4 regions of the Promicromonospora sp. Populi genome follow, and region 1 is predicted to be linked to each of the others. Evidence: riboswitches for the same ligand, from Rfam matches in the RefSeq annotation. Region 1 holds a riboswitch; each other region holds the start of a gene.
What was found. Region 1 has a riboswitch for S-adenosylmethionine ahead of AB1046_RS16740 (methylenetetrahydrofolate reductase). Riboswitches for the same ligand answer to the same signal wherever they lie in the genome.
Positions count from the first base shown of each region.

Region 2: linked by a shared signal. The riboswitch ahead of metE (5-methyltetrahydropteroyltriglutamate--homocysteine S-methyltransferase) and the one ahead of AB1046_RS16740 (methylenetetrahydrofolate reductase) in region 1 are both predicted to bind S-adenosylmethionine.
Region 3: linked by a shared signal. The riboswitch ahead of AB1046_RS01775 (LLM class flavin-dependent oxidoreductase) and the one ahead of AB1046_RS16740 (methylenetetrahydrofolate reductase) in region 1 are both predicted to bind S-adenosylmethionine.
Region 4: linked by a shared signal. The riboswitch ahead of AB1046_RS17830 (aminotransferase class V-fold PLP-dependent enzyme) and the one ahead of AB1046_RS16740 (methylenetetrahydrofolate reductase) in region 1 are both predicted to bind S-adenosylmethionine.

Region 1 covers NZ_CP163528.1:3,693,250-3,700,803, forward strand. The annotation lists gene AB1046_RS16715 (hypothetical protein) at 81-932, shown strand; gene AB1046_RS16720 (hypothetical protein) at 1,151-2,008, shown strand; gene AB1046_RS16725 (extracellular solute-binding protein) at 2,262-3,512, shown strand; gene AB1046_RS16730 (carbohydrate ABC transporter permease) at 3,587-4,462, shown strand; gene AB1046_RS16735 (carbohydrate ABC transporter permease) at 4,462-5,385, shown strand; SAM riboswitch class I at 5,467-5,582, shown strand; gene AB1046_RS16740 (methylenetetrahydrofolate reductase) at 5,587-6,531, shown strand; gene AB1046_RS16745 (N-acetylmuramoyl-L-alanine amidase) at 6,657-7,554, shown strand, end outside.
Region 2 covers NZ_CP163528.1:1,078,991-1,086,544, reverse strand. The annotation lists gene metE (5-methyltetrahydropteroyltriglutamate--homocysteine S-methyltransferase) at 1-1,965, opposite strand, end outside; SAM riboswitch class I at 1,974-2,076, opposite strand; gene AB1046_RS04900 (hypothetical protein) at 2,203-3,117, opposite strand; gene AB1046_RS04895 (RNA polymerase sigma factor) at 3,119-3,622, opposite strand; gene AB1046_RS04890 (M15 family metallopeptidase) at 3,791-4,666, shown strand; gene AB1046_RS04885 (helix-turn-helix domain-containing protein) at 4,676-5,209, opposite strand; gene AB1046_RS04880 (AraC family transcriptional regulator) at 5,149-5,655, opposite strand; gene AB1046_RS04875 (SDR family NAD(P)-dependent oxidoreductase) at 5,855-6,613, shown strand; gene AB1046_RS04870 (YibE/F family protein) at 6,672-7,554, shown strand, end outside.
Region 3 covers NZ_CP163528.1:409,000-416,553, reverse strand. The annotation lists gene AB1046_RS01790 (LLM class flavin-dependent oxidoreductase) at 1-1,130, opposite strand, end outside; gene AB1046_RS01785 (O-acetylhomoserine aminocarboxypropyltransferase/cysteine synthase family protein) at 1,127-2,509, opposite strand; gene AB1046_RS01780 (rhodanese-like domain-containing protein) at 2,506-2,904, opposite strand; gene AB1046_RS01775 (LLM class flavin-dependent oxidoreductase) at 2,973-4,136, opposite strand; SAM riboswitch class IV at 4,529-4,641, opposite strand; gene AB1046_RS01770 (GH92 family glycosyl hydrolase) at 4,901-7,554, opposite strand, start outside.
Region 4 covers NZ_CP163528.1:3,942,841-3,950,394, forward strand. The annotation lists gene AB1046_RS17815 (O-succinylhomoserine sulfhydrylase) at 1-541, opposite strand, end outside; gene AB1046_RS17820 (rhodanese-like domain-containing protein) at 538-987, opposite strand; gene AB1046_RS17825 (hydrolase) at 1,187-1,723, shown strand; SAM riboswitch class IV at 1,769-1,883, shown strand; partial or broken gene AB1046_RS17830 (aminotransferase class V-fold PLP-dependent enzyme) at 1,912-3,331, shown strand; gene AB1046_RS17835 (amidase) at 3,381-4,883, opposite strand; gene AB1046_RS17840 (hypothetical protein) at 5,115-5,885, shown strand; gene AB1046_RS17845 (LLM class flavin-dependent oxidoreductase) at 5,965-6,861, opposite strand; gene AB1046_RS17850 (helix-turn-helix domain-containing protein) at 6,889-7,554, opposite strand, start outside.

The sequences.
Region 1 (7,554 bases):
CGTATTGAGCGGTGTAAGGCCCGGCAGCGAGCGATGTGCTCGCGTCGGGACGGGCATCCTTCAAAGACGGGAACACTCCGATGTCGCTCCACACCATTTCTCGCACCTCTCTCTTCCGCCGTGGCCTGGTAGCGGTCGCCACCGCCACGACGCTCCTCGCTGCCGGCCTGGCAGCCGCCCCGGCGCAGGCAGCACAGCCGCTGCCGGTCGTTGATGTCCACACGCGTCAAGGCACGACGGTCACCACGTCGATGTTCGCCTGGGGCAGCTCGATCCACGCCGACGGGCCGGACCTCAACCCTGCCAACGTCAAGTACTCCGTCGCGCTGAAGGCATCCGGCGGCACCATGCTGGGCGCGGAGGCCGAGGTCACGGTCCAGAAGATCGACCGTGAGACGGTCCGCAAGCGCACGATCGAGATGGAGCGCAGCGCCACCGGGTTCCAGAGCCGGGGGACTCTCCGTTTCGACGGGACCATCGACCCCGGGACGTACCGCGTGGGCGTCGAGGTGTTCACGGTGGTGCTCAAGCCCGACGGCACCAGGGTCCGGCACCTGATCGACGTGGACAACGCCAAGACGGTGCAGATCCGGCGTGCCACCATCACCGAGGGGACCATCTCGACGCAGAAGACCGACGGCCGTCCCGCGCGGATCAACGCCAACGCGCGTGTGCTGCGGGTCGCCGACGACGGCTCCGTCTCCTGGCTGCGGATCCGCTCGGGTGCCGCGATCCTCTCGTTCGACCCTGACGGCGTGTACGGCGACAAGAAGGCCGTCTTCGTGCGTGACCTGAAGATCGTCGACGGTCGGATCTCGACGGTCGTCGAGTCCCGCAAGGGCTACTGGAAGGTCACCTACCCGGGGACGTCTCGTTTCGCCGACTCCGTGGCCTGGATCGGGCAGGGCGTTCCTGGCGGCTGTGGCTGCTGATCCGAACCTGGCCCGCGGCGAGCTCCGTCGTCGGCTCCGAACCACATGTCCGAGGAGGGCCGCAGCCATGGGCTGCGGCCCTCCTTCGTCTTCACCCGCAGCTCGCGGTCTTCACCCCCAACCTTCTGCTGCTCCAGCTCGTACTTGGTGGTGTAAGGCCGACGGCGAGCGAGGTGCTCGGGTCGGGCGGGCATCCTCGAACAGACAGGAACACTCCGATGTCACTCCACAGCATTTCTCGCACTTCTCTCTTCCGCCGGGGTCTCGTGGCGGTCGCCACGGCCACGACGCTCCTCGGCGGCGGCCTGGTCGTCGCTCCGGCAGCTCAGGCAGCATCGTCGCTGCCGGTTGTCGACGTCCACACGCGCCAGGGCACGACGGTCACCACGTCGATGTTCGCCTCGGGCTCCACGATCGACACAGATTCGGACGACTCCTCCTCTGCCAGGTTCGGGTACTCCGTCGCCCTGAAGGCGTCCGGTGGGACCCTGCTGGGCGCGGAAGCCGTGGTCACGGTCCAGAAGATCGACCGTGAGCCGGTGCGCAAGCGCACCATCGAGCTGAAGCCCACCAGCACCGGCATGCTGACCCGCGGGTCCATCCACTTCAGCGGGACGATCGACCCGGGCACCTACCGTGCGGGCGTCGAGATCTTCACGGTGGTGCTCAAGCCCGACGGCACCCGCGTGCGGCACCTCATCGACGTGAACGAGGCCAACCGGGTGCAGTTCCGGCGCAACGCCTGGATCGAGGGAACCATCTCGACACAGAAGACCGACGGCCGTCCCGCGCGGATCAACGCGATCGTGCTCGCGAGGGAGGTCGCTGACGACGGCTCCCCGTCGGAGGTGCGCATCCGTTCGGGCGCCGCGATCCTCTCGTTCGACCCCGACGGTGCGTACGGGGAGAAGAAGGCCACCTTCGTGCGGGACCTGAAGATCGGGTCCGACGGCAAGATCTCGACGGTCGTCGAGTCGCGCAAGGGGTACTGGAAGGTCACCTACCCGGGGACCTCCACCAACACCGACGCCGTTGAGTGGATCGCGCAGGGCGTTCCTGGCGGCTGCGGCTGCTGACCACAGCCGGCCGGCGGTCACACCCCGAGCGGGGCTTCGCCGTCGGCCCGGATGACTACCGAAGACATACCCAAGGAGGGCCGCAGCCACAGGCTGCGGTCCTCCCTTTTGGCTTCTCCACTGGCTTGGCGGACCGTTCTAGACCACCGTGTCACCCGTATGTCACAGGTTTGTTAGAACCATTGACAGATTAAGGGCCAAGTGAAAACGTGACCTGCACCACGAACGAGCACGACAAGACCAAGGAGTAGCAATGGCGCAGTACAAGAGGCTCGGCGGGATCCTCGCGATCACGCTCGCCACGACGACCGGCCTGACGGCCTGCGGGTTCGGCGGGTCCCCGTCGGACGACGGCGCGGAGGGTGGCGCAACCACTCTCGACCTGCTCGTCCCCGCCTACTCCGACTCCACCCAGGGCCTGTGGGAGGACGTGATCGCCGGGTTCGAGGAAGCAAACCCGGACATCACCGTGAACCTGCAGGTCGAGTCGTGGGACAACCTCGAGTCCGTCATCGCCACCCAGATCCAGGGTGGCGAGGCCCCGGACATCTACAACGGCGGTCCCTTCGCCGGCTTCGCCGAGGACGAGCTGCTGTACCCGGTCGAGGACGTCACCTCTGACGAGACCTACGCCGACTTCCAGCCGACGTTCCTGGAGAACGCAGCGGTGGGTGACACGACCTACGGCCTGCCGTGGATCGCGTCGGCCCGTGCGCTGTTCGTCAACGACGCGCTCCTCGAAGAGGCCGGCGCCGAGGTCCCCACCACGTGGGACGAGCTGCTCGAGTCCGCCACGCTGGTCTCCGAGCTCGGTGACGGGGTGGCCGGCTACGGCATGCCGCTCGGTTCCGAGGAGGCGCAGGCCGAGGCGGCCGTGTGGCTGTGGGGCGGCGGCGGTACCTTCGGTGACTCCGACGCCATCACCATCGACACCCCGGAGAACCTGCCGGGTGCCGAGTTCATCAAGACGATGATCGACGCGGGCGCCACGCAGGCCGACGCCGGTGCGACCGACCGCAGCCCGCTGTTCGACATCTTCGTCCAGGGCCAGATCGGCATGCAGGTTGGCCTGCCGCCGAGCGTGGGCCAGATCGCGTCCGACAACCCGGACCTCGAGTACTCGATCCACCCCATCCCCACCGAGGACGGCAGCCCGTTCACGCTGGGTGTGGCCGACCACCTCATGGCGTTCCAGAACGACGGTGACAAGCAGGAGGCCATCACGGCCTTCTTCGACTACCTCTACACCGCCGACGTGTACGTCCCGTGGGTCCAGGGCGAGGGCTTCCTGCCCACCACCCTGTCGGGTTCCGAGCAGCTGGCCGACGACGAGGCGCTCGCCCCGTTCCTCGACGTGCTGCCCGACGCGGAGTTCTACCCCAGCACCAACCCGGACTGGCAGGCGGCGGACTCCGCGTTCAAGGCGCTCTTCGGCCAGCTCGACAGCGACCGGACGGCGCAGGACGTGCTCACCGAGATCCAGGCACAGGTCGACGCGGGCTGACGCCCGGCGCTGACCGCTACAAGCAAGCCCGCGTCGACCACATCCGACGCTGAACCGAAAGCACGAGGAACCCGGTGAAGGACCTGTTGAAGGCCTTGCCGTGGATCGGGCCCGCGGTCGCACTCATTGCGGCCGTGGTCCTGTTCCCGGTAGGCGTGATGTTCTGGAACTCGACCCGCGACATCAGTCAGAGCGGCGTGGACGACGGGGGCGTAGGCCTCGCGAACTTCGCGGCGGTGATCGGCTTCCAGTACTTCTGGCCGATCCTCGGACGGACCGTCATCTGGGTGGTCGTGGTCGTGGGCCTCACCCTGGTCGGCTCGCTCGCGCTCGCGGCGCTGCTGAACAAGGCGTTCCCGGGACGCCGCATCGTGCGCATGGCCGTGATCGTGCCGTGGGCCGCCAGCGTGGTCATGACGACGCTGGTGGTCCACTACGGCCTGGAGCCGTACTTCGGCATCATCAACTCGTTCCTCGTGGACATCGGCCTGATCGATACACCAGAGGGCTACGGCTGGACCCGGCACCCCGAGACCGCGTTCGCGTGGGCCATCGTGGTCGCCGTGTTCGTGTCGCTGCCGTTCACCACGTACACGATCCTGGCCGGGCTGCAGACGGTCCCCGGCGAGACCGTCGAGGCCGCGCGCATCGACGGCGCCGGGGGCCTGCGTACCTACTTCAGCGTGGTGCTGCCGCAGCTGCGGGGCGCGGTGTCGGTGGCGGTGCTGATCAACATCATCAACGTGTTCAACTCGCTGCCGATCCTGCGCGTCATGACGGGGTCCATCCCCGGGTATGACGCCGACACGATCATGACCATGATCTTCAAGTACATGCAGAACCAGCGGCAGATCGACCTGGCCAGTGCGCTGTCTGTCATCGCGTTCCTGGTGGTCATCGGGATCGTCGCCATCTACGTGCGGGTCGTCCGCCCTCTGGAGGAGGTCTGATGACCGCGACCACCGCATCGGCGACCGCGCCGCGCAAGGCGACCCAGCCGCCGTCGGACAACCGGCCGCGCGTGCGAAAGTACACGGAAGACCAGGTGCCGCTCGGGTCCCTGCTGCTGCGCATGTTCGCCGGCCTCGTGGTGCTGGTCGTGTTCATGCTGCCGTACCTGATCATGTTCTTCGGCTCGGTGAAGACGAAGGCGGAGATCAGGTCCGTAGACCCCACCTACTTCCCCACGGAGTGGCACTGGGAGAACTACGTCACGATGTGGTCCACGCCTGAGACGCCGCTCCTGCAGAACCTGATCTCCACCCTGGTGATCTCGCTGTGCGCCACGTTGCTCGTGCTCGCCGTGGCGCTGCCTGCCGCGTACTACACGGCGCGGTTCCGGTTCCCCGGTCGGCTCGTGTTCCTGTTCCTCGTGATCGTGACCCAGATGCTGCAGCCGGCGGTGCTGACGTCGGGCCTGTTCCGCCAGTTCATCGCCCTCGGGCTCCTCGACACGTGGGGCGCGATGATCCTGGTCAACGCGGCGTTCAACCTGTCGTTCGCGGTCTGGATCATGCACAGCTTCTTCGCGAGCATCCCGAAGGAGATCGACGAGGCCGCGCAGATCGATGGCGCCGGCACGTTCACCGTCCTGACCAAGATCAACCTGCCGCTCGTGTGGCCCGGGATCGTGACGGCTGTCGTGTTCACGTTCGTCGCGTCCTGGAACGAGTTCGCGGCGTCGCTGGTGCTGCTGACGACGGCGGGCAACCAGCCGCTGTCCGTGGCGCTGACCAAGTTCGTGGGGCAGTACGAGACCTCGTGGCACTACGTGTTCGGGGTGTCCATCGTGGCGATCGTGCCCGTGGTGATCCTGTTCATGCTGATCGAGAAGCGGCTGGTGGGCGGCCTCGTCGCGGGTTCGGTGAAGTAGGCGGCGCGGACCTGGTTGGGGTCGTCTCGCCGAGCGGACGGAATCTGTCCCAGTGCTGGACAATCGCATAGCATGGTGGCGATCCCATCCAGAGCGGTCGAGAGTCCTGGCTCCGTGACACCGCAGCAACCTGCCGACTTCCTGCCACGTGGCCGTGGCGTGAGGACGTAAGGTGCTCACGCCAGGTTCGATGGAGCAGCCATGGTCGCCGAGATACACCCGCACCGCCCCACGGTGTCGTTCGAGCTGATGCCACCGCGTCGGCCCGACGCCGCGCCGAACTTCTGGGAGACGGCGCAGCGGCTCGTGGCCGCGCGGCCGGACTTCGTCTCCGTCACGTACGGGGCGGCCGGGGGCGACCGGGCGACGTCGCGCGAGGTGCTCGCTACGCTGCTGCGGGGTACGCCCGTGCTGCCGGTTGCCCACCTGACCTGCGTGGGCGCGTCCCGCGAGGACGTGTCCGAGGTGATCGACGAGTTCCTCGAGGCCGGCGTCCGGTCGTTCCTCGCCCTGCGGGGTGACCCGCCGCGCGACGAGCCCCACTGGCGCCCCACGGACGACGACGTGCACTCCAGCATCGACCTGGTCCGGCTGCTGCGGCAGGTGGACGAACGACGCTGCGCCGCGGATGCCAGCACAGCCCTGCGCTCCGCCGCCCGCCCGCTCACCATCGCCGTCGCGACGTTCGTGGACGGTAATCCCGGGGCCGGCACCACGCGGGAGCAGGAGATCCGGCGGCTGCTGGAGAAGCAGGAGGCCGGGGCGAGCTTCGCGATCACGCAGTTCTTCTACCGGGCGCAGTCGTACACGAGGTTCGTCGAGGAGGCCCGGTCGGCGGGCGTGACCATCCCGATCCTCGCCGGGATCCTGCCCACCACGGAGGCGCGCCGGCTGCGCCGGGTCGAGGAGCTCACCGGGGTGGCCGCACCCGCCGACCTGCTGCGGGACCTCGACCGGCTCACCGCGCCCGACGGCGCCGTCGACCCCGAGGCCCAGCACGAGCACGGCATCGGGTACTCCGCCGAGCTCGCGCGCGAGGTGCTCGAAGCCGGTGCGCCCGGCGTGCACGTGTACACGTTCAACAAGCACCGCCCGGCCCTGGACCTCCTGGAGCGCGCGGGCCTGACCGTCTCCCGTCCCCGCTGAGTGCTGGCTGGACATCGCCTGCAGGGTATATCCCTGATGTGATGTATCGGTCGGATGCACGGTCGGCCGATACTACGGATGAAATCGGCCCCTACCCCCAGCGACCGAACCGTGGAGGCACCACCGTGCACGATCACGATCACAGCCCCACCGACCACACTGAACACAGCCACGCATCTCTCGGGCGGCGCGAGCTGCTGCGCGGCGCCGTCGTCCTCGGCATCGGTGCCGCGGGCGCGACGATCGCGGCGCCCGCTGTCGCGACACCTCTCGGTGCCGACCCCGCCGCCTCGCCGTCCCTGGCCCCCGAGCCCGAGGCACCCGCCGACGCCCCGCCGGGCGCGCTGGCCGGGGTCGAGGTCGTCACGCCGACCATCGCGAGCTGCGCCACCTGGGGCGCAGCGGCGGCCCGCGGCACCATCGAACCCGTCGCGGCCAACCCGAACAAGATCCTGATCCACCACACGGCGTCGGCCAACGTCACCGACTACTCGCAGGCCGCCGGTTATCAGATCGCCCGCGACATCCAGCAGTGGCACTTCGCCAACGGCTGGGTAGACACCGGTCAGCACCTGACGCTGAGCCGTGGCGGGTACGTCATGGAGGGACGGCACGGCTCGCTGTCCCGGCTGCAGAACGGCAGCGGCACGGTAGTCGGCGCGCACGCCCCCGGCCAGAACAGCCAGGCCATCGGGATCGAGAACCAGGGCACCTACACGAGCGCCACGCCGCCCGCGCAGCTCTGGAGCCGGCTGGTGGAGCTGTGCGCCTACATCTGCGACCAGTACGGGATCGCGCCGACGCAGATCTACGGGCACCGCGACTACACGGCCACGGCCTGCCCGGGCGACGTCCTGTACTCGATGCTGCCGCAGCTGCGGTCCGAGGTGGCGGCGGCCCTGTCCGGCTCGACCTGGTCGGTCATCGTGGACAACACGTCGGCGGGCTTCGCGGCAGGCGGCTCCTGGCTGACGTCGGCGTTCTCGGCCGAGCGGTACGGCGCCAACTACCGGTACGCGACGC
Region 2 (7,554 bases), 2.6 Mb from region 1:
CTCGTCCCGCAGGGCCAGCGCGACCTGGTCGGCCGTGTCGCCCAGCGGCAGGTCATCGCGCACGAACGACCAGGCCAGGATCGTGACCGGTCCCGTGAGCATGCCCTTGACGGGCTTGCTCGTCAGGGACGCCGCGTATGCGGTCCAGTCCACCGTCAGCGGCGCGGGCCGGGACACGTCGCCCCACAGGACCGGCGGCCGCACGCAGCGCGAACCGTACGACTGCACCCAGCCGTGCACCGTGGTCGCGAACCCGTCGAGCTGCTCCGCGAAGTACTGCACCATGTCGTTGCGCTCGGGCTCACCGTGCACCAGCACGTCCAGGCCCAGCTCCTCCTGGAGCGCCACGGTGCTCGCGATCTCGGCACGCATCGCTGCCGTGTACTCGGCGTCGGACAGCTCGCCCCGCACCCAGGCGGCCCGCGTCTGCCGGATCTCGGACGTCTGCGGGAACGAGCCGATGGTGGTGGTCGGCAGCGGCGGGAGGTCGAGCCGCGCCTGCTGCGCGGCGGCGCGCTCCGCGTACGGCGCGCGCTCGACGTCGGCGGGGGTCAGGCCCGCGGTCCGCTCCCGGACCGTCGGCACGACGACGCCGGGCGCCTCGGCGCGCGACCGCACCACCGCCGTCGACTCGGCGAGCTGGTCGGCGACCGCCGCCCGGCCCTCGGCCAGACCGGTGGCCAGCGTGACGACCTCGGCGACCTTCTGGTCGGCGAAGGCGAGCCAGGACTTCAGGCCGGCGTCCAGGCGGGGCTCGTCGGCGACGTCGTGCGGCACGTGCAGCAGCGACGTCGAGGTGCCGACGGCGACCGCCCCCGCGCCGAGCGCGGTCAGGCCCTCCAGGGTGGTCAGCCGGGCGTCGAGGTCCGCGCGCCAGATGTTGTGCCCGTCGACGACGCCCGCGACCAAGGTCTTGGTCTCCAACCCGGGGACCGTTCCGGCGATCCCGTCGCCGGCGACGCCGGTGGGGACGGCGCCGCGGACCAGGTCGACAGCAATCGCCTCGACGTCGGTGCCGGCCAGCAGGGCCAGCCCGTCGCCGGCGTCGCTGCGCAGGCCGCCGTACGGCGCGGTGACCAGGATCGCGGGCCGCTCCGCCGGGACGCCGTCCGCGCCGGGCGCGGGGGAGAGGTCGGTCGCGAGCCGGGAGTACGCCCGGCGGACGGCGTCCGCCACCTCGTCGAAGGGGACGTCGAGGAGGTCGGTGACCAGCGCGGGCTCGTCGAGCTGCACCCACGGGGCGCCCGCGGCGGCCAGGGCGCGGAGCACCTCGGCGTACGCGGCGACGACGTCGTCGAGCCGGTCCAGGGGACGGAACCCTGCGGGTGCGTCGCCCGCGGCTGAGGAGTGAGCTTGCGAGCCCCGCAAAGCCGCGGCAGAGGGCCCGGCCGCCTTGCTGAGCAGCAGGAACGTCACCGGCCCCACCAGGACGGGCCGCGTCACGACGGCCTGGCCGCCGTCCGCGGGCTGGGCGAGCTCAGTGAACTCACGCACCGCGCGGTCGTCGACGAACCCGATAGGGGTGTCCGGCCCGATCTCGGGGACCAGGTAGTGGTAGTTCGTGTCGAACCACTTGGTCATCTCGAGCGGCGGCTTGTCGCCCTCGCCGCGGGCCAGGGTGAAGTAGCCCTCCAGGGAGAGGCGGCCGGGGGCGCCGTCGGCCGATATCGCGAGGTCCCGGAACCGTTCGGGCACGGCGCCGAGCAGGGCGACGGCGTCGAGCACCTGGTCGTAGAAGGAGAACGAGCCGGGGACGGCGGCCGAGCCCGCATCAAGGCCGAGCCCGACGAGATGGCGTGCTGTGGTCAGCCGCAGGTCACGGGCGGTCGCCTCTAGTTCCTCGGTGGTGGTGCGTCCGGCCCAGAGTGCCTCGACGGCGCGCTTGAGCTCGCGTCGTCGGCCGATGCGCGGGTAGCCCAGAATCGTTGCGTGGGCAAGGTGCGGGGGCGTGAACTCGACTGCCATGCGTATCAGCTCCATCGGACCTGGCGTTAGCACCTTGCCCGGAATTGGCGCTCCGGAGGCAGGTTGCTGCGGTGTCGTTGAGCCAGGACTCTCGACCGCTCTGGATGATTGACCTGGATCGTAAGCATGCCCGGCATGTGGTCGCGAAAGCGTCCATCCCTCGGACACTCATCTGCCTCGGACCGTCGCCAACAAAAAGTGTGCCAAGCGAGCAGCCGCACCACGGGCTACGCGCTATCACGACCCGGGTGTGTCGTCGTGCTCGGTCGGCCCCGGGCTCGGCTCGGTGCAACCCGCCCAAGTGAACTCGTTGTGCATGACGTACTGGCTGCCCTGGTCCGACTCGGCCCGGATCTCCCCGGCCAGCGGCAGCCAGGTCGCCACGTCGACCAGCAGCTCGAAGCGGGTCACGGCACCGTCCAGCACCAGGGTGTCCGAGGGGGTGATCCTGATCCGCACAACCGTCTGCCCGTCCACCGACTCCATGCCAAGGTCCTCGTGGAGGAGATAGTCCGTGCCTTCGAGCTGGGGCAGGCCGAACAGCGCACTGATCGATACCGCATGCAGCGCCTGCAGGGGCTGGTCGTCCAGCAGCACGGCCTTGGGCGGCTCCGCACCCGTCGGGGGGAGGGCGTCGAAACCGGACGTCGACTCGGTTCCGAGGGTTGAGCGCGACTTGAGCCGGCAGCTGTCACTGCCCATCGCCTGCACCGCGCGGGTGACCACGTCATCGGCCGTCAGGTCGAGGAGCCGCGACGGGTCGGAGGTCGACGCGCTCGGGGCCGAACCCGGGAGGGCACGCAGCACAGGTGGGCCGGCGAGGCTCACCGCGAGGATCGCGGCCGCGGCGGCCGCCGCCCCCCACGCGAACGCCTGCCCGCGGCGAGCTCCGGACCGGGGCCGCCAGGCGGCAGACCCGGGATCGCGCAGCAGGATCTCGACACGTTCGGTGCCGACCCGGTCCGCGGGGGCGAGTCCGGGCGCCGCATCTCCTGCGCGAGCCCGCGACTCGGCGTACAGCCGCGCCAGATCGATCTCGGGCTCGACCTCGCGCAGGGCGCGGCGCACGCGCGTCAGCTCGTTCTCGGTCTGGTCAGAGTCGGCCCGGTCGACATCGAACCGCCCAGCATCGAACTGGTCACGATCGGCCACGTCAGGCTCCTCTCTCGGTCAGCTTTTCGTAGGCCGCGCGCAGCCGCCGTCGGGCCCGGTGCACCCGGGTGGCGGCGACCGCCGTCGTGCAGCCCATGACCTGGGCGACTTCCGCCGTGGACAGCTCGGCCGCGCCGAGCAGGGCGATGACCTCGCGGTCGGCGGGGCGCAGCAGCGCCATCGCGCGCCGGAGCTCGTCGAGCTCGCCGGTCAGGCGGACCTCGTCCTGGCCTGCCGGCTCGGGATGTGCACGCACCCGCTCGACCAGCGCGATCCGCCGGTGCCGGGCGCGCGCCTGGTTCGCCATCACCCGGCGCGCCACCCCCAGGAGCCAGGCGCGTGGGTTGTCGGGCAGCTCGCCCTTGCGCCACACGATCGCGAAGACCTCGGCGACCACGTCGTCCGTCTCGGCTGCCGGGAGCCGGGAACGTGCGTAGCGGTAGACGGCGGTCGCGTGCGCAGCGAAGAGCTCCTCCGTGCGTTCGGGCGTGAGCGTGCCCGGCACGAGGGGGTGCGAATCCGTGTTCGTGGCCAGGGCGGGCTCCGGGGGTGAGGAGACATGCTTCCGACTCAGTGTGTCCGGCGGAGACCCGCCCATTACAGGTTCGTAGGTGTTGTCCACGTCACAGCCCGTGCGCTGGCATGAGGGCTTGGCCGACGTACACGAACCGGTGTGACCACCTCTTCGGACCGCCCACCCCTGCCGCGTACGACGACGGGCGCTCGCGCGCCGCTTCCGCTCACGTTGCTTCCGCGCGCGCCGCTGCTGCTCGCCCTGCTTGCGCTCGCTCTGCTGCTGCTCCTCGCGGGGTGTGCGCCCGGCGCCATCGGGACCGTGTTCCAGGAGCCACGCGCGGCAGGGGCGACGCCGGAGTCGCTCGCGCCGCCGGGCTCTGCAGAGTTGGGCCCCGCAGACCCAGCCCCGGCCCCGGCCCCGGCCCCGCCGAGCGACGAGCCGGCGATCGACCTGGCGGCGCACTCGATCACCGACCCCACGAGCCCGTGGGTGGTCGTCAACAAGGGCAGGCCGCTCGACCCGGCCTTCGAGCCCGACCTGACCACGGTCCGGGGCTACCTTGTGCAGCCGGCCGCCGCCCCCGACCTCACCGCCCTGCTGGCGGCCGCCGACGCCGACGGCGTGCACCTCACGCTGCGTAGCGCCTACCGCGCGTACGCCAAGCAGGCCCAGGTCTACGAGGGCTGGGTGGCGCAGCTCGGCGCCGCGGAGGCGGACAAGGTGTCGGCCCGCCCGGGGCACAGCGAGCACCAGACTGGCCTCGGGGTGGACGTCGGCAGCTCCACGCAAGCGGGGTGCGACTTCGAGAAGTGCTTCGGCGAGACAGTCGAGGGGCGCTGGGTCGCCGAGCATGCCGCCGCGTTCGGCTTCGTCGTCCGGTACACACCGCAGAACAGCGCCGTCACGGGGTACGCCGCCGAGGCCTGGCACCTGCGCTGGGTGGGCCGCGAACTGGCCGCCTACATGCGCGACACCGGGGTCACGACCTTGGAGGAGGTCTTCGACGTGCCCGGCGGGGGATACGCCCGCTGACACCGGATCTCACGGGCTGACGCCCAGAGGGGCGGCCTGAGGGATGCGGTTCCGGTCTCGGCCCGGTGGGGCGCCGAAGAAGCGGCGGTACTCCCGGTTGAACTGGGCCGCACTCTCGTAGCCGACGGCGAACGCCGTCTGCGTGACGCTCGAGTCCTGCGACGCGAGGATCTGGCGCGCGGTGACCAGCCGGAGCTGCTTCTGGAACTGGAGGGGGCTCGACCCGGTCACCGCGCGGAACGTGCGGTGGAACGCGGAGGCGCTCAGGCCGGCGCGCTGGGCGAGATCCTCGACCCGGAGCGGTTCGGCGGTGTTGGCCCGGATCCACTGCACCACCTGGTTGATGCGCGTGAGCTTGCTGTCGGCCAGGCCGAGCTGCCGGACCGTGTCGCCCTGCGGCCCGGTGATCAGCAGCCACAGGATCTCCCGCTGCACCATCGGCCCGAGCACGGGCAGGTCGCGCGGCCGGTCCAGCAAGAGGATCAGCCGCCCGACGGCGTCCAGCAGCTCCGCGGGCGCCCGGCTGGTCGCGAGCGCCGGCACGGCGGGGCCGCGCTCGCCGGCCCGGAGCCCGACCCGGCCCCGGAGCCCGACCCGGAGTCGGACCCGGACGCCGACCCGCGCCGGGCCCCCGGCCCTGAGCCTGCCCCCGGCGTGTCCGCTGACAGCAGCAGCTCAGCGATGGCCGAGGCGGTCAGCGTCATCCCGAAGCCCATTGCCGGGGCCACCTCGCTCGCCTCGGTGAACTGCCCGATGACCGGCAGGTCGATCGAGGTAACCAGGTACTCGCCCGGCCCGTAGTCGACGGTCTGGTTGCCGAGCCGGAGCTGCTTGGCTCCCTGGGCGATGAGCGCGAAGACGGTGCCGGTGGTCGAGGTCTCCGGCGGCCCGGACACGACCTCCCGGCACAGGGAGATGCCTGGCAGCGGCTCGCTCGTACCCGGGGGAGCACATCGGTCGATGAGGGTGCGCAGCTGGTCGAGGTCCATGAGACCACCTTCCTCTTCCAGGTTCCGGGAATCGCCGTCCGAGCAGGATCAGGCAAGAACGTGCGAGGAACGCTATCACCATCGGGCCCTTGCATCGCCTTGACTTGTCGAGGGGGCAGAGCGCCGCGGCGCCTGCCTCAGGCCGTCGGCCAACAGCACTATTCGACAAGCAGCACACGATCAGGACACGAGGTACACCATGTCGATCACCATCGTCGTCGGAGCCAGCTCCGGCATCGGGCAGGCCGCCGCGATCCGCGCCGCGGAGGGCGGGTCCGGCGTCATCGTCACCTACAACTCCAACAAGGACGGCGCGGCCGAGACCGTCTCCCGCATCCAGGAGGCCGGCGGCACCGCCGTCGCCCTCCCGCTCGACGTCGGCGACAGTGCAACGTTCCCCGCGTTCCGCACCGCCGTCGAACAGGCCCTGGCCGATACCTGGGGCGCGCAGAAGTTCACCGGGCTGGTCAACAACGCCGGGATGGGCGGCGGCACCCTGTTCGCCGACACCACCGAGGAGCAGCTCGACCACTTCTACAGCGTCATCTTCAAGGGCCCGTACCTGGTCACGCAGGCACTGCTCCCGCTGCTCGACGACGGCGGGGCGATCGTGAACACCGCCAGCAACTCGGCGGGCACGGCCGGGCTGTCGGAGGGGTACTCGGCGTACGGGTCGATGAAGGGCGCGGTCATCGTGCTGACCAGGTACCTCGCCAAGGAGCTCAGCGGCCGCCGCATCCGCGTGAACTCCGTGTCCCCGGGGCCGACGCGCACCCCGTTCGCCGGTGGGGCATTCGAGGAGTTCCCCGAGATGACGGCGCAGCTCGTCCAGCGCACGGCCCTCGGGCGGATCGGTGAGCCCGACGATGCGGGCTCGGTCATCGCCTTCCTGCTGTCCGACGGCGCCCGCTGGGTCACCGCGCAGGACATCGAGGTCGCGGGCGGGTTCAACCTGTAGCGGGCCCGTACCGCGCCCTCCCCGCGCCCGCCTCCGGCCGGTGGGTCAGGATGTGCGCATGCCGCCCTCCCACTCGCACGGCTCGGCCGGCCCTGCCGCGCCCCGCACGACGTTTCTGCTGGTCATGACCCTGGTCTCGGCGCTCCTGCTGACGCTGGCCGGGCTGTGGCTGCTGTGGCCGGACGGCGGCGACGTGCCCGGCCGGGTGCAGGCGCGGGCGGAGGGCACGTCGTTCGTCGACGTGACGGTGGCGGGCCCCGCGGACCCGGCCACCGGCAGCATCCCGGTCGAGCTCGCGGACGGCAGCCAGTCGCAGATGCAGTCGCCCGGACCGTCGGTGCCGCTCGCCACCGGCGACCACATCACCGCCGTCGACATCTCCCAGGTCGCGCAGCCCGGCGTCGACCCGCTCGTGTTCATGGACTTCCAGCGCGACCTGCCGATCGCGCTGCTGGCGGCCGTGTTCGCCGTCGTCGTGCTGCTCGTCGCACGATGGCGCGGGCTGGCCGCCATGGCCGGGCTGGGGCTCGCCTTCGTGGTGCTCCTGGGGTTCACGATCCCGGCCCTGCTCGCGGGCGAGTCCGCGATCGGCGTGGCGCTCGTGACGTCGTCCCTGGTCATGTTCGTCACGCTGTACCTGGCGCACGGGCTGTCCGCGCGCACGTCGACGGCGCTGCTCGGCACCCTGGTCGGCCTCGCGCTGACCGCCGGCCTCGCCGCGTGGGCCTCGGGCGCCGCGTACATGACCGGGACCAGCTCCGAGGCGTCGGCGTTCCTGCCGTCCAGCGCACCCGGCGCCGACCTGCGCGGGATCGCGCTGTGCGGCATGGTCCTGGCGGGCATGGGTGTGCTGAACGACGTGACGATCACCCAGGCCTCGGCCGTGTGGGAGCTGCGGGGCGCCGCACCGGCGGCGTCGCGCACCGAGCTGTTCACGCGCG
Region 3 (7,554 bases), 1.9 Mb from region 1:
GAGCGGTCGGCGATCCGGCCGAGCCGGGCCAACCCGCCGAGCAGCTCGCGTAGGGGTGTGGTGGCGAGGTCGTGGCCGCCCACCAGGCGCTTGATGGACCCGTGCGAGACGTGGTCGCCGAAGAGGCCGGTGGGCAGTGGCTTGTCCAGGTCGAGCGCGGTCAGGTCGGTCTCCAGGTCGCTCGACTGCTGCTCGGCGATGTGCAGCAGCGTCGCGTCGTCGGGGTTCGCCGACGCCGCCACGAGCCGGTCCGCCTCGGCCGGGCTGGAGACGAGCACCGGGCGGATCGCGAACAGGACCTTGACGTGCTCGAGCGCCCGTCCGGCGGCGCGCGCCGCGGCGTGGATCTTGGCCCGGTAGTCGCGCACGCTCTGCTCGGTCAGCGGCGCGAGCGCGAGCTGCACGTCGCTGTTCGCCCCTGCGAACGCCAGCCCCCGGCCGGACCCGCCGGGCGAGACGATCACCGGCTCGCCGTCCGCGCCCTGCTCGAAGGGGATCGCGTTGAGCGGGCCGTCGAACTCGTAGTGCTCGCCGCGGTGCCGCACCGGGCGTAGCAGGCTCCCGTCGGCGTACCGGCCGGAGACGCCGCCGGCGCCCCGGTCGGCGAGCAGCGCGCCGTCGTCCCAGGACCGCCACAGCGAGCGGACGCCGTCGAGCCACTCCTCGGCGCGGTCGTACGCGGCGTCGTGCCCGAGCGGCGGCGCGGCGGAGAAGTGGCGCGCGCTGCCCGTGTCGGTGACGAGGTTGAGGCCGAACCGGCCGCCCGACAGGTGCTGTAGCGTCGCGAGCTGGCGCGCGCCCGTGTACGGCAGCACGGCGGCCGGGTTGACCGTCGGCACGACGCCGAGGTGCTGCGTGGCCGCGAACAGGTACGGGGCCAGCAGCAGCGGGTCGTGCTTGGGGCCGCCGAACGCCTGCCGCACACGCAGGTCGATGGTCTCGGGGCTGCCGAGCGACGGGGCGTCCTCGATGATCAGGAGGTCCACCCCCGCCTGCTCCAGCGCGCGGGCCGACTCGACGTAGAGGTCGGGCCGGGTCCAGTCGTAGTTCCAGTCCAGATAGTCGTGGCCCCAGCCGTGCGGCCCGAAGCCGCGCGACAGGAACCAGCCCAGGTGCTGCAGGCGGGTCATGGTGTCTCCTTACGGAAGTCGTCGGCCCCGCGGGTGTCGTCGGCCTCGCTGGAATCATCGGCCCCGCCGGCGGCCCGGCCAGCGGCCAGGAGCCCCCGCTCCAGGTCCTCGATCAGGTCGGGCAGGTCCTCGACGCCGATGGACAGGCGCAGGGTGCCGGGGTAGACACCCACTGCGGCGCGCTCATCGGGGGTGCGCAGCACGTGGCTCGTGCTCTCGGGGTGCAGCACGAGCGAGCGGACGTCGCCGATGTGCGTCATGTGCGTGACGACCTCGACGGCCTCGACGAACGCGCGCGCGGCGGGCGCGCCCCCGCGCAGCGTGAAGGTGAAGACGGAGCCCTGCCCGTCGGGCAGGTACCGCTTGGCCAGCGCGTACGACGGGCTCGAGTCCAGCCCGGAGTAGTCCACGGAGACCACCTCGGGCCGGAACGCCAGCCACCGCGCGATCTCCAGCGCGCTGGCGCTCTGCCGCGCCACGCGCAGCGACAGGGTCTCGATGCCCTGCCCCACGAGGAACGCGTTCAGCGGCGACGGTGTGGGGCCGAACCGCGGCGCCACGGTCTCGCGCAGGTATGCCAGGCGCGCCCGGCCGCCGTGCCGCTCGGCCACGGACGGCCCGCCGGTGCGCGACGGCGCCACCAGGTGCGGGTACAGCGCACCCGACGCGGCGGCGTCGAACGTCCCGGAGTCGACGACGACGCCGCCCAGCACCGAGCCGTGACCGGCCAGGAACTTGCTGGCGGAGTGCACCACGACGTCGGCCCCGTGCTCGATCGGGCGCAGCAGGTACGGCGTAGCGAGCGTGTTGTCCACGACGAGCGCCAGTCCGTGGGCGTGCGCGACGTCGGCCACGGCGGCAAGATCCGGCAGGTCGTTGCGGGCGTTCGGGATCGACTCCAGGAACAGCACGCGGGTCTCGGGACGGATCGCCCGCTCCCAGGCGGCCGGGTCGGCGGCGTCGTCCACGAAGTCGGCCTCGATGCCGAGCCGGGGCAGGTTCTCCAGGAGCAGCCCGCGCGTGCCCTCGTACAGGCTGGACGCCGCGAGCACCCGCTGGCCGGCCGCGACCAGGCCGAGCAGGGCGACCGTGACGGCCGCCTGCCCGCTGGCCACGAACAGGGCGTCCGTGCCGCCTTCGAGCGCGGCGATCCGCTGCTCGACGGCGGCGGTGGTCGGGTTGCCGGTCCGCGTGTAGGCGAACCCCTCCCCGGCGCCGAAGTGGCCGCCGGCCTGCTCCCACTGCTCGAACTCGAAGCCAGCGGTCAGGTACACCGGCGTCGCGCGCGGAGTCACGCGGCCCGACGGCGCGGCGTCGGGCGCACCGCCGTCGGACGTGGCTGCTCTCGCGTGGACCTGGCGGGTGGCAAACCCCGTCATGGCGCGGCGCTCGGCTCGGGCTCCGTGGCGGGCAGTCCGGCCTCCTTCCAGGCGGGGAACCCGCCGTCGACGTGCGAGACGTCGGTGTAGCCGCGCGCGGCCAGCGCCTCGGCGACCGGGCCGGAGCCTTTGATCGAGCCGCACACGATCACTACCGGCGTGTCGACCGTGATCGCCGGGTGGTCGGACGGCCCGAAGAGCGCGTCGAGGTTGTCCCGGTCCACGAGCGTGGCGCCGGGGATCTCGCCCGACGACGCCCGCCCGGCCGCCGAGCGGACGTCGATCAGCAGGGCGCCGCTCGCGACCTTGGCGCCGGCTGCCTCGGGGTTCTGCAGCTCAGGGTCCTGCAGCTCGGGGGTCTGCGCTTCAGGCGTCTGCGCCTCAGGGGTGGTCATTTGTTCTCCCTCACGAATGGGTGTGGTGTCTTTGGTGCGGTGCTGCTCGGGTGCGGTCGGCGCCCGCGTCAGGCGCTCAGCAGCCGGCCCGTGGGCTGCGCCCGGTCGACCGCGTCGGCGTCGGGCAGCCCGAGCGACCCGCGCAGCGTCGTCTCCGTGCGCTCGGTGCGGAACAGCCCCGCCCGCTGGAGGGCGGGCACCAGGTGGTCGGTGATCGCGTCGAGGTCCGAGCTGAGCGAGGACGGGCGCAGCAGGAACCCGTCGGCGGCACCGACCGACGCCCAGTCGGCGACGAGCACGGCAAGCTCGTCCGGGGTGTCCGCGAAGACGAGCGAGCTGCCCATGGGCGCGGTGCCTTCGAGCGCCTCGACGAGCTCCAGCCGCGCGCGAGCGCTGGCCCGCTCGGCCGCGAGCACCACGTACACCTCGGCGAGCACCCGCACCTCCTCGGGGTCGCGCCCGGCGGACAGGGCCGAGTCCCGCACGAGGCGGCGCAGCCGGACGGCGTGCGCGATGTCGGTCACGGCGATCCGCGCGACGTCGGCCGTGCGCCCGGCCAGCGCGGCGCTCGCCTCGGAGCGCACCCGCACGACGACCGGCGGGCAGACGCGCGGCAACGGGTCGCCGCCGCTCGCCGGCCGGCCGCGGACGGCGAACCGGATGCCGTCGTGGTCGACGCGGAACCGGCCGTCGGCGTCGAGCTGGACCGCCCCGGCACCCGTACCTGGCCTACCGGTCCAGACCCGGGTCACGGAGTGGATGCCCAGCTCGACGCGGGCCGCCCACGCCTCGTCGGGCTCGGGAACCGCACTGTGCCGGGTGGCCTGCCAGCCTGCCCGGCCGCCGCTCGCGCGGTCGATGCTGCTCAGGGCGACGGCGGCGTGGGCCGCCTCGACGTGCACGGTGTCGACGGCGGCCACAAGCCCGACGCCGGTCGTGACCCGGGCGGCGCGGGCCGCGGCGACGGCCGTGTCGAGCCGCCCGGTGACCTTGCTGCGCCCCGGGTGGAGCAGGAAGCTCTCGTCGAGGGTGACGAGGTCGAGCAGGCCGCGGTCGGCGGTCCGCATCAGGTGGAGGAACCGCTCGCCGTCGAACGGACGAGGCGCTACCGGGCCGCGGGCGCGGTGGGCGCCCGGGCGGGCGCCGGCGGAGGTGAGGTCCACGCCGAGCACGAGGGGGCGGGGCGAGGGACCGGCGGAGGAGAGGGACGTGGGCTGCGGTGGGTACGGCACGGCGGGGCTCCGTTCGGGCTGCGGCTGCGCGACGGCGCCCGGACGGCCCCTGCCGGCGGCGCACGGATGATGTGCGACGGCGTTCATGGGTCACCCGGGAGCGGAGGCTGCCGGAAAGCAGGAGAGAGACGTCCGGTCAGGAACGTGAGGGCCGGTTTCGGCCGGGGCTCGGCGCGTGGCGCCGAGGGGTGGTCCGAGCGGAGGACCGGCGAGGGCCGGTCAGCGGGTCGGGTCTGCCGCGGTCAGCGACAGGAACAGCGACAACACATGTCCTCGCGGGGGGCCACACCGGCCCGTGCAGCGACGTACCTGGACGGCAGGGACACGTGGACGGCGGACGCAGCGCTCCGGGTCATCGTCGTTCTCCTCACCTGCTCGCCCTGACGGCGAGCGACGCGTGTTGTCATCCGCCGGGCGGCGGACGGCCTGGTCCTCACCCGGGGCACCCACCCGCGCGGGGGGTTGCCGTCCGACCAGCCGGGGCTTTGCATCGGAGCTCATGACCTGCCGGGACTTACCACACCATTCCGGTCGGATTAGTGCGGTCGATCCCGATGTAGAGAAGATACGAATGGAACCCATCGAAGTCAACAATCCCTCGGCCAGATCTCATATGCCGGGATATGCGTCTCGCCGAGAGTGCCGCACGGTCCGACCGCTGACTTCGGTCCCTTGCAGCGACCCATCACCGACTTCGGTCCGTTGCTCTGAGATCGGTCGGTTAATTGACCGATCTCAGAGCAACGGACCGAAGCCGCAGGATCTCAGCCGCAGAGCAACTCGATCTGGGCCAGGGCGCCGTCGTCGCCCAGCTCCAGCCGGAGGCCGGTAAGGGGTGCGGGCTCGGCCAGCACGAACGGCCGGAGCTGGCCCGGCCAGGGCCACTCCTCGCCGGAGCGCTCGTCCAGCACGCGCCCGTCGTCCGCGACCAGCCGCCAGGCCGACGGCGGCACCCGGTCCCCGGTCGACGACGTGAGCGTGTAGGCGCGGATAACGGCACCCTCCGGGATCTCACGGGACGGCCGCCACTCGAGGACTCCGGTCACCTCGACCGAGGCCGTCAGATCACCGTCGGTCAGGCGCGAGAGGGGTGCGCCGCTGGTGCGCCAGCCGCCGTCGGCCCGCTGCCACGGCCCGGCGGGTGAGGCTCCGGCGTCAGAACCGGAACCGGACTCATCGTCCGACGACGGCACCCCCCAGCGCGTAGGCGTCCCGGACAGGTCGAACCGCAGGGTCGCTCCCCCGGTCAGCTCGCGATGCTCCACCGACGGCGCCACGACTGCCCGCGTCGCGCCGTCGCCGTCCGACACCGCCAGACCCGCCACGTACCACTGGTCCGCCGCACCCTGCGCCTCGACCACGAGGTCGCCGTCGGGCCGGTGCACCACCGCCCGCTCGAAGAGCGGCGAGCCGATCGCCCAGCGCGACGACCCGATCTCCAGCGGGTACAGGCCGAGCGCCGAGAGCACGTACCAGGCCGACATCTCGCCGTTGTCCTCGTCGCCGTGGTACCCCTGCCCGAGGTCGTTGCCGGTCCACAGGCGGGCCAGGATCTCGCGCACCGTCTCCTGCGTACGGTCCGGCCGGCCCGCGAACAGCCAGACGTACGGGATGTGGTGCGACACCTGGTTGGACTGCCCGAGCTGGCCCAGCCGCACGTCGCGCGCCTCGAACATCTCGTGGATCGCCGTGCCGTAGGTGCCCGGCTTGTCCGCCCGCTCGGGGGTGGCTGAGAACCGCTCCAGCAGCTCCGCGAGCCCCTTGCGCCCGCCGTGCAGGCGGGCCAGGCCCGCGCCGTCGTGCACCGGGTGGAACAGGAAGTTCCAGGCGTCGGACTCGGTGTAGTCGCCGCCCCACTCGTCCGGGTCGAACGTGGCCGGGTTGAACGACCCGTCCTGCCCGCGCCCCCGGAAGAAGCCCGTCTTGTTGTCGAAGAGGTGCACGTACCCGAGCGCGCTCTGCCGCAGGTAGGCGGCCTCGTCCCGCAGGGCGCGACGACGGCCCTCCGGGGTACCGGGCGCGTCCGCGAGCGCCTGCGCCATCCGGGCCAGCCCGGCGTCGTTGATGTAGCCCTCCAGGCTCCAGGACACCGACTCGTCGACGTCGCGGGGCACCCAGCCGTTGGTCAGGGCGAAGCCCTGTCCCTTGCGGCCCACGCCGGACCTGGTGGGCAGTGCGGTCGCGTTGCGCAGCGCGGCGTCGTAGGTGGCGAGCGGGTCGGGCAGGTCGACGTCGCGCAGGTACAGGTCGGCGAAGGCGACGTCGGACGAGGTGCCGGTCATCAGGTCGGCGTAGCCGGGCGAGGACCAGCGCGCGACCCAGCCGCCCTCGCGGTACTGCTGCACGAACCCGTCGGCGAGCCGTCCCGCGACCTGCGGGTACAGCAGCGCGTAGGCGGGCCAGCAGGTGCGGTAGGTGTCCCAGAACCCGTGGTTGACGAACATCTCGCCGGGCACCACGGGCGCGCCGTCGAGCACGGGCGAGGCGTGCACGGCCTCGCCGTCGGCTCCCACCTCCGTGTAGGAGGACGGGTACAGGTTCAGGCGGTAGAGGTTCGAGTAGAGGGTGACCTGCTGCTCGTCGGTGGCGCCCTCGACGTCGAGCACCCCGAGGCGCTCCTCCCACTGTGCGCGGGCGCGGTCGGCGACCTCGTCGAACGTGCCGGACACCTCCCGGTCCAGGGCACGCCAGGCGAAGTCCTCACCGATGTACGACGTCGCGACGCGCACCTCGACCGTGCGGTCGGCGTCCAGCGCCACCGTGGCGTAGGTGGCGTGGTCCCGGCCGCGGGCCTGGCCCGTGCGCAGGACCGGGCGGGAGATCCGGCCCACCACGTACATCCGGCTGCGGCCTACCGACAGCTCGCTGCCGTGGTCGCTCCAGCCGGTGAACGTGCCATCGTCGTGCACCGTCACGGCCACGGGCGGGCCATCCGCGCCGGAGTCGCTCACGGCGTCGATCAGCAGGTGGCCGGTCGTGGCCCCGGGCGGGAACGTGAACCGCAGCACGCCGCCGTGGTCCGACGCCGCAACGGCCACGCGGGCCCCGCCGTCCAGGCCTACCTCGTACAGGTGCGGGCGGGCGGTCTCGTCGTCGTGCGAGAAGGCGAGGGCGCGAGCTTCCAGAGCGGCGTCGGGCACCTCGTCGTCACCGGGCCGCGCCGGGACGAGGTGGAACGCGAGCTGGTCGCGGTCCCCCATCCACGGGCTCGGCTCGTGCGAGATGCCGACGGCCTGCAGGCGCGGGCGGTTGTCCGGCCCGTTGTGCGCGGCCCAGGAGTAGAGCCAGCGGTCCGACGCCGCGTCCGTGAACGGCACCCACATCGTGAAGCCGTTCGGCACGGCCGCCGCAGGCACCGTGTTTCCCCGGGAGTACGCGTACGACGAGTGGCTGCCCCGCCGGGTGTCCACAAGGTCGG
Region 4 (7,554 bases), 250 kb from region 1:
CCTGCATGGGGTTCGACGGCGTCTCGAAGAACACCACGTCCGCCGGGGTCGCCAGGGCCTCTTCCCACTGGGACAGCACGTGCCCGTCCACGTAGTCGGTCTGCACGCCCCACTTCTTGAAGATCTCCTCGAAGATCACCACGGTGGAGCCGAACAGTGCCCGGGCCGCCACGATCCGCGACCCCGACTGCACGAGCGCGGCCAGGGACGTGAATACCGCGGACATGCCCGAGGCGGTCGCGTAGCAGGCCTCCGCGCCCTCCAGCAGGCGCAGGCGCTCCTCGAACGTGTGCACCGTCGGGTTGCCGTAGCGGGAGTAGACGAACCGGTCCAGGTCGCCCGCGAACGCCGCCTCGGCGTCGGCCGCCGCGTCGTAGACGTAGCCCTGGGTGAGGAACAGTGCCTCGCTCGTCTCCTGGAACTCGGTGCGCTGGTGGCCGCCGCGCACGGCGAGGGTCGCCGGGCGGACGCCGCGGGGGAGCGGCTTGCGGCCGGACCCGCCCGGGCTCGCGCCGGGGGGAAACGCGCCGGTGACGGTCACGCGGCGCCGTCCGTCCAGGGCAGGCCGGCAACCTTCCAGCCCTGCTGGTCGCGGACGCCGTCGGCCCCGGGGGCGCCCTCAAAGCCCTCCAGCACGTTGTACGACGGCGCGATGCCCGCTGACGTGGCGAGCCGCGCCGCACCGATCGAACGCTGACCGGAGCGGCAGAGGAACACGATGGGGCCGTCGCCGATCCCGGCCGCCTTGAGCTCCTCGAGGAACCCGGGGTTGGGGCGGCCGCCGGCCTGTACCCACTCGGCGAACAGGGGCTGCTTCTCCAGCGACGTCGTGTCGGGGATGCCGATCGTGCGCCACTCGCCCTGCGTGCGGACGTCCACGAGGGTGGCGCCCGGGTCGGCGGCGAGCAGGTCCCAGGCCTGCTGGGGCGTGATGTCGCCGGCGTAGCCCTCGGCAGGGTGGGCTTCGGGGTGCGCGGGATCGCTCATGTAACTCTCCTCCATCGGTCGTGGCGGTAGCACCCGTGTCCGTTCTCGCTGTAGCGGGAACGCTGGGTTGCTGCGGCGTCGTCGTGCCACGTCACTCGGCCGCTCGGGATGGTCGTTGCCAACCCTACGACAGGTGTCCGGTGGGTGGAACAGTGTCTCGACAGGCGATCCCTATTGGAGTCATAGGATTTGCAGCACTGTGACGACGACGACCGATCTGCTCGACGCACTGAAGCGCTGGCCGGAGCGTGTGCCCGGTCTACCGGCGTGGGTCTGGGACGCGCCCTACGACGGTGCCCGTCATCCACAGGCTGTGGATCCGCGGGCCGCGGCGGCGGATCCGGGCCCGAGCGGAGGCCCGGAGCTGGGCGCCAACTGCCAGCTCTACGCATACTCCGTGCTGGGCCTGGCAGGGCGGCAGGTTCCGCCGCACCGGTCGAGCGAGCTCTGGGGCGACACCTCCCTGGCCCATCCGCGGCTCGGCGATCTGGAGCCGTGGGACCTCGTCCTGTTCAACCGCAGCCTCAACCACGGCGCGGCCGCATACGGCGCACACGTCGCCGTCTACCTGGGCGACGACCGGCTGCTGCACCTCTGCGCCGAGCTCGGCCGGCCGGCGGTGTGGACCCGGGCGGACTTCGCGGCCCGCGAGCGGTACGCGTCAGTGATCGGTGCAGTCCGGATCGCGGGCCTCGCGGCCGCGCAGCGGCGACCAGATGGTGGGACCAGCATCTGAGACGTCCGTTGACAGAGCTTTTACCCGCAGCAGAGGATAACGGCAGGTCATGAGTGTCAGCGCGAAGCCCCGGCTCGCTGGCCGGCAACCCTCCCTCCGCGGTGGGGTGCCCCGGGTGACGACCTGGCCGCGCGCAGCCCGCGCGCGGCAAGCGCGGGGGAACCTCCCCCAGGACTGTGGAGGACTACATGTCTGCACCCACCCTTGCCCGTGATCTCACGGTGGACGACGCCGCTCCGCTGCGCTCCGTGGTCGGCGGCGGCACGCTCGTCCCGCTCGTGGACGGCACACGCGTCACGTATGCCAATCTCGACGTCGCGGCTTCGGCCCCGGCGCTGCAGGCCGTCGCGGACCGGGTCACCCAGGTGCTCCCCCTGTACGCCAGCGTGCACCGCGGCGCGGGATACCTCTCCCAGGTGAGCACGGCGCTCTACGAGACCGCCCGCCGCACCATCGGCGCGTTTGTCGGCGCCCGCGAGGACGACCTGACGATCGTCACCCGCAACACCACCGACTCCCTGAACCTGCTCGCCGGATGTGTCCCCGCGCAGCCCGACGGCGAGCCCGGCCGCGTGCTCGTCCTCGACGTCGAGCACCACGCCAACCTGCTGCCCTGGCAGCGCACCACCGAGGCCACGGTGCTGACCGGCGGCGCCACCGTCGCCGAGACGATCGCCCAGATCCGCGAGGAGCTGGCCGACGCCGCCGCACACCGACCGTTCGCGCTCCTCGCCCTCACTGGCGCCTCCAACGTGACCGGGGAGTCGCTACCCATCGACAAGATCGTCGCCGTGGCCCACGAGTTCGGTGTGCGAGTTGTGCTCGACGGCGCCCAGCTCGTGCCGCACCGACGCATCTCGCTGGAGTCGACCGGCGTCGACTACCTCGCCTTCTCCGGGCACAAGACGTACGCCCCCTTCGGCGCGGGCGTCCTGGTGGGCCGCCGCGACTGGCTCGACACCGGCACGCCCTACCTCGCCGGCGGCGGCGCCGTGCGGCGCGTGCGGGTCTCCGGCACCGACTGGCACGAGGGCCCCGCCCGGCACGAGGCCGGCTCGCCCAACGTGATCGGTGCGGTGGCGCTCGCGGCCGCGTGCGAAGAGCTGGCGGCACTCGACCCGGCCGATGTCGCGGCCCACGAGAACGCGCTGCGCCGTCGGCTCGTCTCCGGGCTGGAGGCGATCGACCGGGTCGAGGTCGTGCGGGTGTGGGCGGACGCCGTCGACCCCGTGGGCGTCGTGACCTTCACCGTCGCCGGCTGATGACCCGGGCCTGGTGGCCGCGTACCTCTCCGCGGAGCACGGCATCGGCGTGCGGGACGGCCGCTTTTGCGCGCACCCGCTGCTGGGCCGCCTCGGGTTCGACGCCGGAGCGGTGCGCGCCTCGGTCGGCGTCGGCACCGCGGGGGAAGAGGTGGAGCGCCTGGTCGCCGCCGTCGGGCGCCTGGTGACGGACGGACCGCAGGCCGGGTACGACGTCGTCGACGGCCTGTGGGTAGTGACCGACGACCCGCGCCCCGTGCCCGAGGGCTCCGGCCTGGAGGGTCTGCTGGCGACTGCCGCCCTGGGCTTCGACGAGGACTTCGGCTGCCTTCCGGACGAGGCGTAGCACATACCAGACGTGCAGGTCACCGTCGGTGGCCCGCACGTCCGGCACGTCACAGGGGGAACGCGTGCGGCCGCGGCAGGGCCGCCTCCAGCTGAGCCGCCAGCGCCAGCAGGGTGGGCTCGCCGCCCGGCCGGCCGATGATCTGCACCCCCATCGGCAGCCCGGCGGGCGCCTCGGCAGTGGGCGCGGTCCAGTGCGTCGGCACCGTGATGGCGGGCAGCCCGGCGACGTTGAGCCACGACGTGAACGGCGTGTACTGGCACTGCTGCTCGAAGTTCCGCTCCGGATCCTCGGCGTCGTACCACCCGATGGGCCGGGGGGTGAGCGCGAGCGCGGGCGTGACGACGGCGTCGTACGGGCTGAGCTGTGCGATCAGCGACCGCTCGTAGGCCGTGAGGATGCGTACCGCCTCGCCGAGCTGTCGGGCCGGGACCTCTCGACCCGACCGGATCAGCCACTGCGTGAGTGGTTCCAGCTTCCCGAGGATCTCGGGGTCGTCGATCGGCACCGCCGACGCGCCGCCCATCCACAGGGTCCGGAAGGCCGGTGCGTACTCGGGAGCCTCGTCCAGGACCAGCTCGGTGACCTCGTGCCCGAGGCCCGACAGGGCGCGCACACCCGCGTCCAGCCCGGCCCTGGCCTCTGGCGACACCACGATGTCGTAGAACCCGTCCCACGCCGACGAGGTGGTCACGCCGATGCGGGCCACACCGCCCCCGGCCGCGCCACCCGCGGGCAGCGCGGCGCGCTGCGCCGCCGCCAGGTACGTCCCCGCCGCATACGACGGCGCCCGCAGCGTGTACGGGTGCGCGACGCCGCCCTCGGCGTCGCGCGGGAGCATCGCCTCCAGCAGGAGGGCGGTATCGGCCACGGTGCGCGCGATCGGACCGTTCACGACCAGTCCACCCAGCGAGTCGACGCCGCTGCCCGCGGGCAGCAGCCCGCGCGTCGGCTTCAGTCCGACGACGCCGCAGGCGGCCGCCGGAATGCGGATCGAGCCGCCGCCGTCGGACCCGGGCGCGAACGGCAGCAGCCCCGCCGCCACCGCCGCGGCCGCCCCGCCGCTCGACCCGCCCGCGCCGCGGGTCAGGTCCCACGGCGTACGCGCCGGCGGGAGGCCGACGGGTTCGGTGTAGGCGGGGAAACCCAGCTCTGGCGCGGCCGTCTTGCCGAGGCTCACAACGCCGGCGGCGTCGAGCACCTTGACCATCTCGTCGCTCTCCTGCGCCGGCGGCAGCCCCGCGAACGCACGCGACCCGAAGCCCGTCGGTACCCCGGCGCGGTTCCACAGGTCCTTGTCCCCGGTGGGCAGGCCCCACAGGCTGCCTGACGGCGGCGGCCCGCTGCGGTGCGGACCGTCGACACCGGCTTTCTGGAGTGCCGCGGCGCGCTCGCGCGCGAGGTCCGGGGTGACGGTGGCGAAGGCGCCGACGTCGGGACCCAGCCGCTCCACCCGGTCGAGGAAATACTCGGTGACCTCGCTGGGCGTGAGCTCGCCGGCAGCGAGGAGATCGCGGAGCTCGACGGCGGTCCGTTCATGCAGGGCATCCATCCGGCCAGGCTAAACGCTCTTCGGTACGTGGGCGGGGTGGCCTGACCTGCGTCGATGTTCTCGATCTACCTAACAACGCGCCCCGGAGATAAACCCACGACGCGCAGAATGCGCTTGTGCGGCATATGTTCATGGAGTGCTGGCACCTTTACGCCGCGTCAACGGTGGCGTGGCGGAGGTGCCGCAAAAATCTCGAAGGGGGAGAGAACCTTGCCATTCCTCAATACAGGTATGACTGTGCAAGCCGTCAACTGGCTGGAACCGCTCACGAACGCTCTGGGCGCGATAGCGAGCTTCATCCCACAGCTCCTCGTGTTCCTGATCGTTCTCCTCATCGGGTACTTCATCGCCAAGGCGATAGCCCGGTTCGTCGGGATGATCCTGAGGCGTATCGGCTTCAACAAGGTGCTCGAGCGCGCGGGAGCGAACCGGCTGCTGGCCGGGTCGGGCATCGAGCCGATCGAGCTGCTCACGAAGATCATCTACTACTTCATCCTGCTGATCACGCTCCAGCTCGCGCTGAGCGCATTCGGGCCCACCAACCCGGTGAGTGCGATCGTCAACGACATCGTTGCGTGGCTCCCGAGCCTGGTCGTCGCAATCGTCATCGTCGTGATCGCAGGCGCCATCGCGAATGCCGTGAAGGACCTTCTTCTCAACACCCTGGGCCGCGTTTCCTACGGCCCCTTCGTTGCGAAGGCCGTCTCGTTCTTCATTCTCGCGCTGGGTGTTATCGCCGCCGTGAACCAGATCGGCATCGGCACCACCGTGACAATGCCCGTCCTGGTGGCATTCCTGGCCACCCTGGCCGGAATTCTGATCGTCGGTGTCGGCGGTGCGCTGATCGGCCCCATGCGCTCGCGCGTCGAGGCTTTCCTGAACAACCTGTCGGACGGCGGCGGCGCTGCCGCAACCCCCGCAGCGGAGCCCCACGTCAACCCCGGCCCCGAGCCGGGCACGGGCGGGACCACCTCGTTCGCCCCGCCGCCGCGCGACTTCTGATCGCCTGACCGGCCGGTAGTACGACGACGCCGGGGCCGCACCGTCCAAGAGACGGCGCGGCCCCGGCGTTCGGCTGTCGTCAGGCCTCGCTCAGCAGCTCCCGCGCCTCGCCCACCACGTCGGCCAGGCGCTCCAGGTCCGGGTCGTCCGCCGTCGGCTGGATCGCCACGGTGTCCGCGCCGGCCGCGCCGAACCGGCGCACGCCGTCGGCCAGCGCCTGGGCGTCACCCCACACCGCATAGTCCGCAAGCTGCGCGTCCTCGGTCACCTCCCGGCCGGTCTTGCTGGTCTCCGCGCGCAGGCGGGCGGCCGCGTCCGGCCCCGTCCCGCCGTACACGAACTGGACCACGGTGAACTCCTCCGCGGCGTCCTGGTCGGCCGCGGCGCGCCCCTCGGCGATCCGCTCCAGTGCGGCCGGCAGCCTCGCCAGGCCCACGGAGTCCTCCAGCACCACACCGTCGCCCACCTCACCCGCCAGGCGCAGCGACTTCGGCCCCGTCGCGGCGACCGGCACTCGCACGGGCCGTGCAGGCGGCCAGTCCAGCGCGACGTCGTCCAGCGACACGTACCGGCCCGAGGTAGTGACCCGCTCACCGGCCAGCAGCGCGCGCAGCGCCGTCGAGTACTCCCGCATGAGCGTCAGGGGTGACGCGGCCTTGGCTCCCACCTGCGCCATCCACGACTGGACGCCGTGCCCGATCCCGGGAATGAGCCGGCCCGGGAACATGCCGTCGGCCGTCGCTACCTCCATCGCGGTGAGCGCCACGTTCCGCAGGGGCGTGGGCATCACGCCGATCCCGACCCGGACGTGGTCGGTGGCGCCGAGAATCGCGCTCGCGGCGGAGATCCCGCCCGACTGGAAGCAGTCCTCCCAGAGCCAGATCTCCTCGATCCCCGCGGCCTCGACCGCGCGGGCGAGCGGGATGATGCGAGCCGGCGGGTTCGAGGGACGGATGATGTACGCCAGTGTCGTCATGGCCCCACGCTGTCACGGAGCGAGCCGTCAGATCCAGCCCTTACGCGCGGCGTGCCAACCAAGCTGGATGCGGGTCGAGACCCCGGCGATGTCCATCAGCACCTTGACGCGCCGCTGCACCGTCCGCAGGGAGAGGCCGAGCTGGTTCGCCACCGACTGGTCCGTCAGGCCGACCAGCATGAGCCCGAGGATCCTGGAGTCCTGGGGATCGAGGCCGGAGTCGTCCGACTGCTCGCCCGGCTGCGGGAACGGGATGGCGTCGCGCCACACACCCTCGAACAGGGCGATGAGGGCGTCCAGCAGGCCCGACGGGTGGATGATCAGCGCGCCCACCAGGTCCGGCGCCAGGTCGGACTCGGCGTCGACCACCGTCTGGATCGGCACGAACGCCAGCCGGTGGTCGAAGATGTACAGCTTGATCGGGACGCGCTCGGAGAACCGTACGTCCTCGCCGTTCTCGACCGCGGCCGCGACGTCGTCCACGCGGAGCACTCCGGTGTCGAGGAACACGCGGTCGATCACCACCCGGTACCGCACGCCGCGCGCCACCGCCTGGTCCTCGGCGGTGTTGTCCTCCGCGGACATCACAAAGACGGGCGGCTTGGTGAACGACTCGACGGTCTCGCGCGCGCCGAGCTGGAGCTGCATGATGCGCTGCTTGACGGCGTCGGCCCCGCGCACCACGTCGACGAC